2 regions of the Streptomyces sp. NPDC032721 genome follow, and region 1 is predicted to be linked to the other one. Evidence: predicted binding sites of a transcription regulator. Region 1 holds the regulator's gene; the other holds the start of a gene.
The links. The regulator HspR, encoded in region 1, represses chaperone genes until heat shock. The targets are predictions, from matches to a motif close to TTGAGNNNNNNNNNCTCAA.
Positions count from the first base shown of each region.

Region 1 (3,401 bases):
CACCCCGGGCTCCGCCGAGCCCGATCCCCTGGTCGCCATCGGCACCCGCGACCCCGCCGCCCTCGTCCTGACCGTCGACGGCGCCCCGGCCGGCATCACCCCCGCCAAGGGCAAGCTCCGCCGCCGGACGTACCGCGTCGACGTCCGGCACGCGGGCGCGCACTACCGGCTGCAGCCCGACTCCGTACCCTCCAGCCGTCTCACCCGTAACGGCAGCCACGTCGGCGACTTCTCGTCCGACGGCGACGAGACCGTCATCGCCGAATGGCACGAGGGCGCCACCCCCACCCCCGAGGACGCCGCCCTCGGCTACGCCCTCGCCGCCGCCTTCGGCACCGGCGGCCAGCCGTTCTGGATGATGCTGGTCGAGACGGTCAGCGAGGCCCTCCCGTAGGGCTCAGACGCGACGGACCCGCCACAGCCAGACGCACGTGCCGGCGATGAGGGCGAAGCCGCCCAGGTTGCCCAGCAGGGCCTGGATGTCGCCCGACGACCAGCCGCTGATCACGTTCCAGGTGACGAAGAAGACGATCGGCACCACGGCGGCGAGCAGCACACCGGTGGTCTTCTGGACGGCCGTCCAGTGCACCGAGGTGCACAGCAGCACCGCACCGACGACGCGGAACAGGAAGCCGAACACCGGACCGGGGTTGAACGCCGCGTCCGCCCCCAGGTTGAAGATCATCGTGAAGGGCATCGAGACCCCCAGCATCAGCAGCGGCACCAGCGGGTGCACCTTGCCGCGCTTGCCGGTCGCACCGGCGCCCGCACCACTGCCCGCCGGGGCTCCGACCGCCCCGACGCCCGTCTCGGCCAGCGCGGTCGCCGCGATCGTACGGGGGTCGCCCAGCTCCGCCAGGATCTCGGCCACCGCCGCCTCGGGGCGCTCGGCGCGGGTCACCTCGATGTGCTCGGCGAGGTCGGCGAGGAGCTCCTGGCGGCGGTCGGCGGGAAGCGCGGAACCCTCGCGCTCGACGGCGGCGAGGTAGTCGCGTACGGGGTCGGCAGTGCTCTTCATTCGAGATCTCCGGTGGGGGGATTGGGCTGACGCGAGGTGCAGCGTGGGGGGGGGGACGTCAGGTGGTCAGGAACGTGTCGACCGCGTCGCGGAAGCCCGGCCAGACGTGGGTGAACTCGTCGAGCGCGGCCCGGCCGCTTTCGGTGAGCGCGTAGTAGCGACGCGGCGGTCCGGACGCGGACTCCTGCCACGTGGTGGTGACCAGGTCGTCGCGACGGAGCCTGGAGAGCAGCGGGTAGACCGTGCCCTGGCTCGTGGCCAGCGCGCCGGACTGCTCCAGGGCGTGGAGGAGCTCCACGCCGTAACGGGGCCGGTCCCGCATCAGGGCGAGTACGCAGTACTCCAGCACGCCCTTGCGCAGTTGGGTGGCTGCTCGGGCCTGCTTGGCCGCATCACCAGGTTCCATGCGATGCAAGATACCTGGTGCGGCAAGGAGATGGAAGAGGGGGTTCCAGGGTTTGAGAGACCGCCGCTCACTCGGTGGAGTGGCATCCGACCAGGAGCTCATCACTCATGGCAATCACTCGACTACCTTCAGTCATGCCCGAATGGCTGTACCCGAAGGAGCTGTCCGAATGATTCGAAAGATCGGCGTCGCCGTCGTCACCGCCGCCGCCCTGTGCGCACTCACGGGAGCCACCAGCGCGACTGCCGCACCGGCCGCCGCCCCCGCCGCACAGAAGATCAACCACGTCTGCACCGTGAACGACAACGACGTCAACTTCCGCGGCGGCCCCGGCCCCGAGTACCCGGTCCTCGGCAAGGTCAACCGAGGCCAGAACCTGGAGTACCGCGGCACGCAGGGCAACTGGGTCATGGGCGACCTCTGGGGCGGCCCCACCGGCGTCTGGATCCACACCGCGTACCTCGACTACTGCTAGGCACACCGCGCACACGCGAAGGGGCCGGGAGGACGTCACGTCCTCCCGGCCCCTTCGGTACAACTGGCCTACTCCCCCGCCTTCCTCGGCCGCCACACCACCAGCGCGCTCGCCTGGTGGACGTCCTGGTACGGGACCAGGTCGCGGCGGTACGAGGCGTGGACCTGGGCCTCGCGTTGCTGGAGCTGGGCCGCCGCGCCGTCCACGGCCGCCGCGAGTTCGGCGACGCGGGACTGGAGAGCGGCGACCTGGTTCTCCAGCTCGATGATGCGCTTGATGCCGGCCAGGTTGATGCCCTCGTCCTGCGACAACTGCTGGACGGTGCGCAGCAGTTCGATGTCGCGGGCCGAGTAGCGCCGGCCGCGCCCGGCCGTGCGGTCCGGGGAGACCAGGCCGAGGCGGTCGTACTGGCGGAGGGTCTGCGGGTGCAGACCGGAGAGCTGAGCGGCGACCGAGATGACGTACACCGGAGACTCGTCGGTCAACTCATAAGGATTGGTGCGTCGTCGGCCGTCCATCGCTCTCCTACGCTCCCTTCGCGTCCTGGAAGAGTGCGGCCCGCGGATTCTCGTCCTCGGTGGCCGCACGGTAGTTCTCCAGGGCTTCCCTGGCCTTGTCGTTGAGCTGCTTCGGTACGTCGACCGCGATCGTGACGAGCAGATCGCCCCGGGTGCCGTCCTTGCGCACGGCTCCCTTGCCGCGGGCCCGCATGGTGAGGCCGTTGGCCGTTCCCGCGGGCACCTTCAGGGTGACCGCAGGGCCGCCCAGGGTGGGCACCTTCACCTCGCCGCCGAGGGCCGCCTCCACGAAGGTGACGGGGACCGTGACGGTGAGGTTGTCGCCCTTGCGGCCGAAGACCGGGTGGGCGTCGACATGGACGACGACGTAGAGGTCGCCGGCCGGGCCGCCGCGCTCGCCCGGGGTGCCCTTGCCGCGGAGGCGGATGCGCTGGCCGTCCGTCACCCCGGCCGGGATGCGGACCTGCATGGTGCGGGACGACTTGGCGCGGCCCGAACCCTTGCAGATGTCGCAGGGGGTCTCGGCGATGAGGCCGCGGCCCTTGCAGTCGACGCAGGGGTCGGTGAGGGAGAAGCCTCCGCCGCCGCCCCGCGAGACCTGTCCCGTGCCGACGCAGGTCGGGCACACGCGGGGCGTGCCGTTCTTGTCGCCGGTGCCGGAGCAGGCCTTGCAAGCTGCCTGGGAGGACATGCGCAGGGGTACCGTCGCGCCGTCGACCGCCTCGGTGAAGCTGAGGGTGACCTCGGACTCGATGTCCTGGCCGCGCCGGGGCTGGGTGCGCGCACCCGTACCGCCCCGGTTGAAGAGGCCGCCGAAGACGTCCCCTATGCCGCCGCCGAAGCCGCCGGTCTGGGTGGAGCCGCCCTGGGCGCCGCCGAAGAGGTCGCCCAGGTCGAAGTTGAACGAGCCGCCGCCCGCCGCACCGGGACCGGGGCGGAAGCCGCCGTTCCCGAAGAGCGCGCGGGCCTCGTCGTACTCCTTGC
Region 1 covers NZ_JBVIMX010000015.1:186,833-190,233, forward strand. Annotated here, with positions in the region: gene ACZ5PB_RS29400 (hypothetical protein) at 1-394, shown strand, start outside; gene ACZ5PB_RS29405 (HAAS signaling domain-containing protein) at 398-1,018, opposite strand; gene ACZ5PB_RS29410 (PadR family transcriptional regulator) at 1,077-1,424, opposite strand; gene ACZ5PB_RS29415 (SH3 domain-containing protein) at 1,594-1,899, shown strand; gene ACZ5PB_RS29420 (heat shock protein transcriptional repressor HspR) at 1,968-2,417, opposite strand; gene dnaJ (molecular chaperone DnaJ) at 2,425-3,401, opposite strand, start outside.

Region 2 (3,401 bases), on a different contig from region 1:
GGGGCTTGGCGGCCGAGACCCGGGGGAGCGAACCGAAGTCCGACTCGGCGAGTGCCGACCGGAGTTCGGCGAGCTGGGCGGAGCTCATCCGGCCCTTCTTCGGCGGCTTCTTCCGGTCGAGGGTGGTGTACGTGCCGTCGTCGTTCACCAGCACGCTGCGGTGCCGGCCGTCGATGCCGCCGCTGGTGGTGGCGGCGACGAGGCGCTTGCCCTTGGGCGGGACGGAGTCGGTGGGCGGAGCTGTGGTGGCGGGCGGGGGAGTGGCGGGAGGCGGGGTGGTGGCCGGCGCCGACGGCGTACCACCGCCGTCAGTGGGTGACACCGACGTGCCGGGGCCGGGCGACTCGCCCCCCACGGGGGTCCCGCTCGCGCCGCACCCCGCCACCACAAGAGTCCCGCACAGAACTGCTGCCGCTACTGCCCCACCGCGTCGCATGATGCTCCCGTCGTGTGCTGTCGGTCGTACCGCTGCTCACGGGTGTGACGGGGTCAGTGGGAATCAGGTTCCGGGACCGAACGGAAGACGCCCGTCAGCGGGGACAGGGTCTGCCACCCCAGCGTCGAGTAGAGCGCGTGGCCGTCGTCCGTCGCGCCGAGCACACAGTCCCGGGCGCCCTGCTCGGCCGCGTACGCCTGGAGGGTGCGCATGACCAGCGTGCCCAGGCCCTTGCGGCGGTGCACCGGATTGGTCTCCACCTGGTCGATGACGGCGGTGCGGCCGGTCACCGCGACCTGGCCGCGCACCCCGAGACCGCCGTCGGCGGCGAGCACCACCACCCGGGTCAGCCCCGCCCGGGTCCAGCTGCGGCGGGTGAAGCCGGTCGGGAGGTCGGGGGCGGCCATGTCGGGGGTGAGCGGGAGGGTCATGAGGTGGCCGGGGGTGTCGTACTCCCAGCCGTCGACCAGCCACGGGGCGACGGCCTCCGGCGGTTCCACGAACTTGATCCAGGTGCCGGGCGCGGTGTCCGTGCGCAGCAGCTTGCGGACCGTGGCCTCGTCCGAGGCGTACCGGTCGAAGAGGACGTGCCGGGTGACCGCCTTCGGCAGCCCGATGTCGATGGTCACGCCCCACGGCTGCGGCACCGGGTCCGCCGCCCCGCGCGAGAGGGCCCAGCCGTCGGTCCAGGCGCGGACGGCATCGGTGGTGGTGGCGAAAGCCATGGTGGTTCCCCCTGCGCGAGTAATGGTCTCTTATTGATAGGGGCTATTACATCCGGCGAGGTGGGGTGCCGTCGATGCCTGATCGCTCAGAGCGAACACGAACCAGGGGGGCTTCGGGAACACCAGAGGGCTCAGATGCATTGAGTCGGTATAGCTCAACTTCACTGCCCTAGGGGAGATCATGGCATCGACGTCCACACCGCTCACCCTGCCCGTGCTGCCGCTCGACGACGAGGTCGTGCTGCCCGGAATGGTGGTGCCGCTGGACCTGTCCGACACCGACGTACGCGCCGCGGTGGAGGCCGCACAGGCCGCCGCGCATTCCAGTAGCAGCAAGCCACAGGTACTCCTTGTTCCACGCGTCGACGGGACGTACGCCGGTACCGGCGTGCTCGGCACCGTCGAGCAGGTCGGCCGTCTCTCCGACGGCGACCCCGGCGCCCTCATCAGGGCCCGCGGCCGAGTGAAGATCGGCGCGGGTACGACAGGACCCGGCGCCGCCCTGTGGGTGGAGGGCGTCCGCGTCGACGAGGCCGACCCCGACCCGCTGCCCGGCGCGGTCGCCGAGCTGGTCAAGGAGTACAAGGCGCTCGCCACCACCTGGCTGAAGAAGCGCGGCGCCTGGCAGGTCGTGGACCGCGTCCAGCAGATCGAGGGCGTCTCCGCGCTCGCCGACAACTCCGGCTACTCGCCCTTCCTCACCACCGCCCAGAAGGTGGAGCTCCTGGAGACCGCCGACCCGGTGGCCCGGCTGCGCCTGGCGCTGGCCGCCCTCAGCGAGCACCTCGCCGAGCAGGACGTCGCCGAGACCATCGCCAAGGACGTCCAGGAGGGTGTGGACAAGCAGCAGCGCGAGTTCCTGCTGCGCAAGCAGCTCGACGCCGTGCGCAAGGAGCTGCGGGACCTGAACGGCGAGGCCGAGGGCGAGGAGTCCGACGACTACCGGGCCCGCGTCGAGGCCGCCGACCTGCCCGAGAAGGTGCGCGAGGCCGCCCTCAAGGAGGTCGAGAAGCTGGAGCGCTCCAGCGACCAGTCCCCGGAAGGGTCGTGGATCCGCACCTGGCTGGACACCGTCCTGGAACTCCCCTGGAACGAGACCACCGAGGACCAGTACGACATCAAGGGCGCCAAGGAGATCCTGGACGCCGAGCACGCGGGCCTGGACGACGTCAAGGAGCGCATCACCGAGTACCTGGCGGTGCGCAAGCGCCGTGCGGACCGGGGCCTGGGGGTCGTCGGCGGCCGTCGCGGCGGCGCGGTGCTGGCCCTGGTCGGCCCGCCCGGCGTCGGCAAGACCTCGCTCGGCGAGTCCGTGGCCCACGCGATGGGCCGCAAGTTCGTCCGGGTCGCGCTCGGCGGCGTACGCGACGAGGCGGAGATCCGGGGCCACCGGCGTACGTACGTCGGCGCACTCCCGGGCCGTATCGTCCGCGCCATCAAGGAGGCCGGGTCGATGAACCCGGTCGTCCTCCTCGACGAGATCGACAAGGTCGGCTCCGACTTCCGCGGCGACCCCGCCGCGGCACTCCTCGAAGTCCTCGACCCGGCCCAGAACCACACCTTCCGCGACCACTACCTGGAGGTCGAACTCGACCTCTCCGACGTGGTCTTCCTCGCCACGGCCAACGTCCTGGAAGCCATCCCGGAGGCCCTGCTCGACCGCATGGAGCTGGTCCGCCTCGACGGCTACACCGAGGACGAGAAGGTCGTCATCGCCCGTGACCACCTCCTGCCGCGCCAGCTCGACCGGGCCGGCCTGGCGGAGGGCGAGGTCACCCTGGAGGAGTCCGCGCTGCGCAAGCTGGCGGGCGAGTACACCAGGGAGGCGGGCGTACGGAACCTGGAGCGCGCGGTCGCCAGGCTGCTGCGCAAGGTGGCCGCACAGCACGAACTCGGCGACCGCGAGCTGCCGTTCGCGATTGGAGCGGACGACCTGCGGGATCTGATCGGCCGCCCGCACCACGTCCCGGAGTCCGCCCAGGACCCGGCGGAGCGGCGCACGGCGGTGCCGGGTGTGGCGACCGGGCTCGCCGTCACCGGAGCGGGCGGCGACGTCCTCTTCGTCGAGGCGTCCCTCGCCGACGCGGAGACGGGCGGCGCGGGCCTGACCCTCACCGGTCAGCTGGGCGACGTGATGAAGGAGTCCGCGCAGATCGCGCTCTCCTTCCTGCGCTCGCACGGCGCCGAACTGGAGCTGCCGGTCGCCGACCTGAAGGACCGGGGAGTCCACATCCACTTCC
Region 2 covers NZ_JBVIMX010000037.1:29,643-33,043, forward strand. Annotated here, with positions in the region: gene ACZ5PB_RS41475 (hypothetical protein) at 1-322, opposite strand, end outside; gene ACZ5PB_RS41480 (GNAT family N-acetyltransferase) at 490-1,161, opposite strand; gene lon (endopeptidase La) at 1,343-3,401, shown strand, end outside.
Region 2: a site for HspR is predicted at 1,302-1,320, ahead of lon (endopeptidase La). Genes of this name have one in related genera too.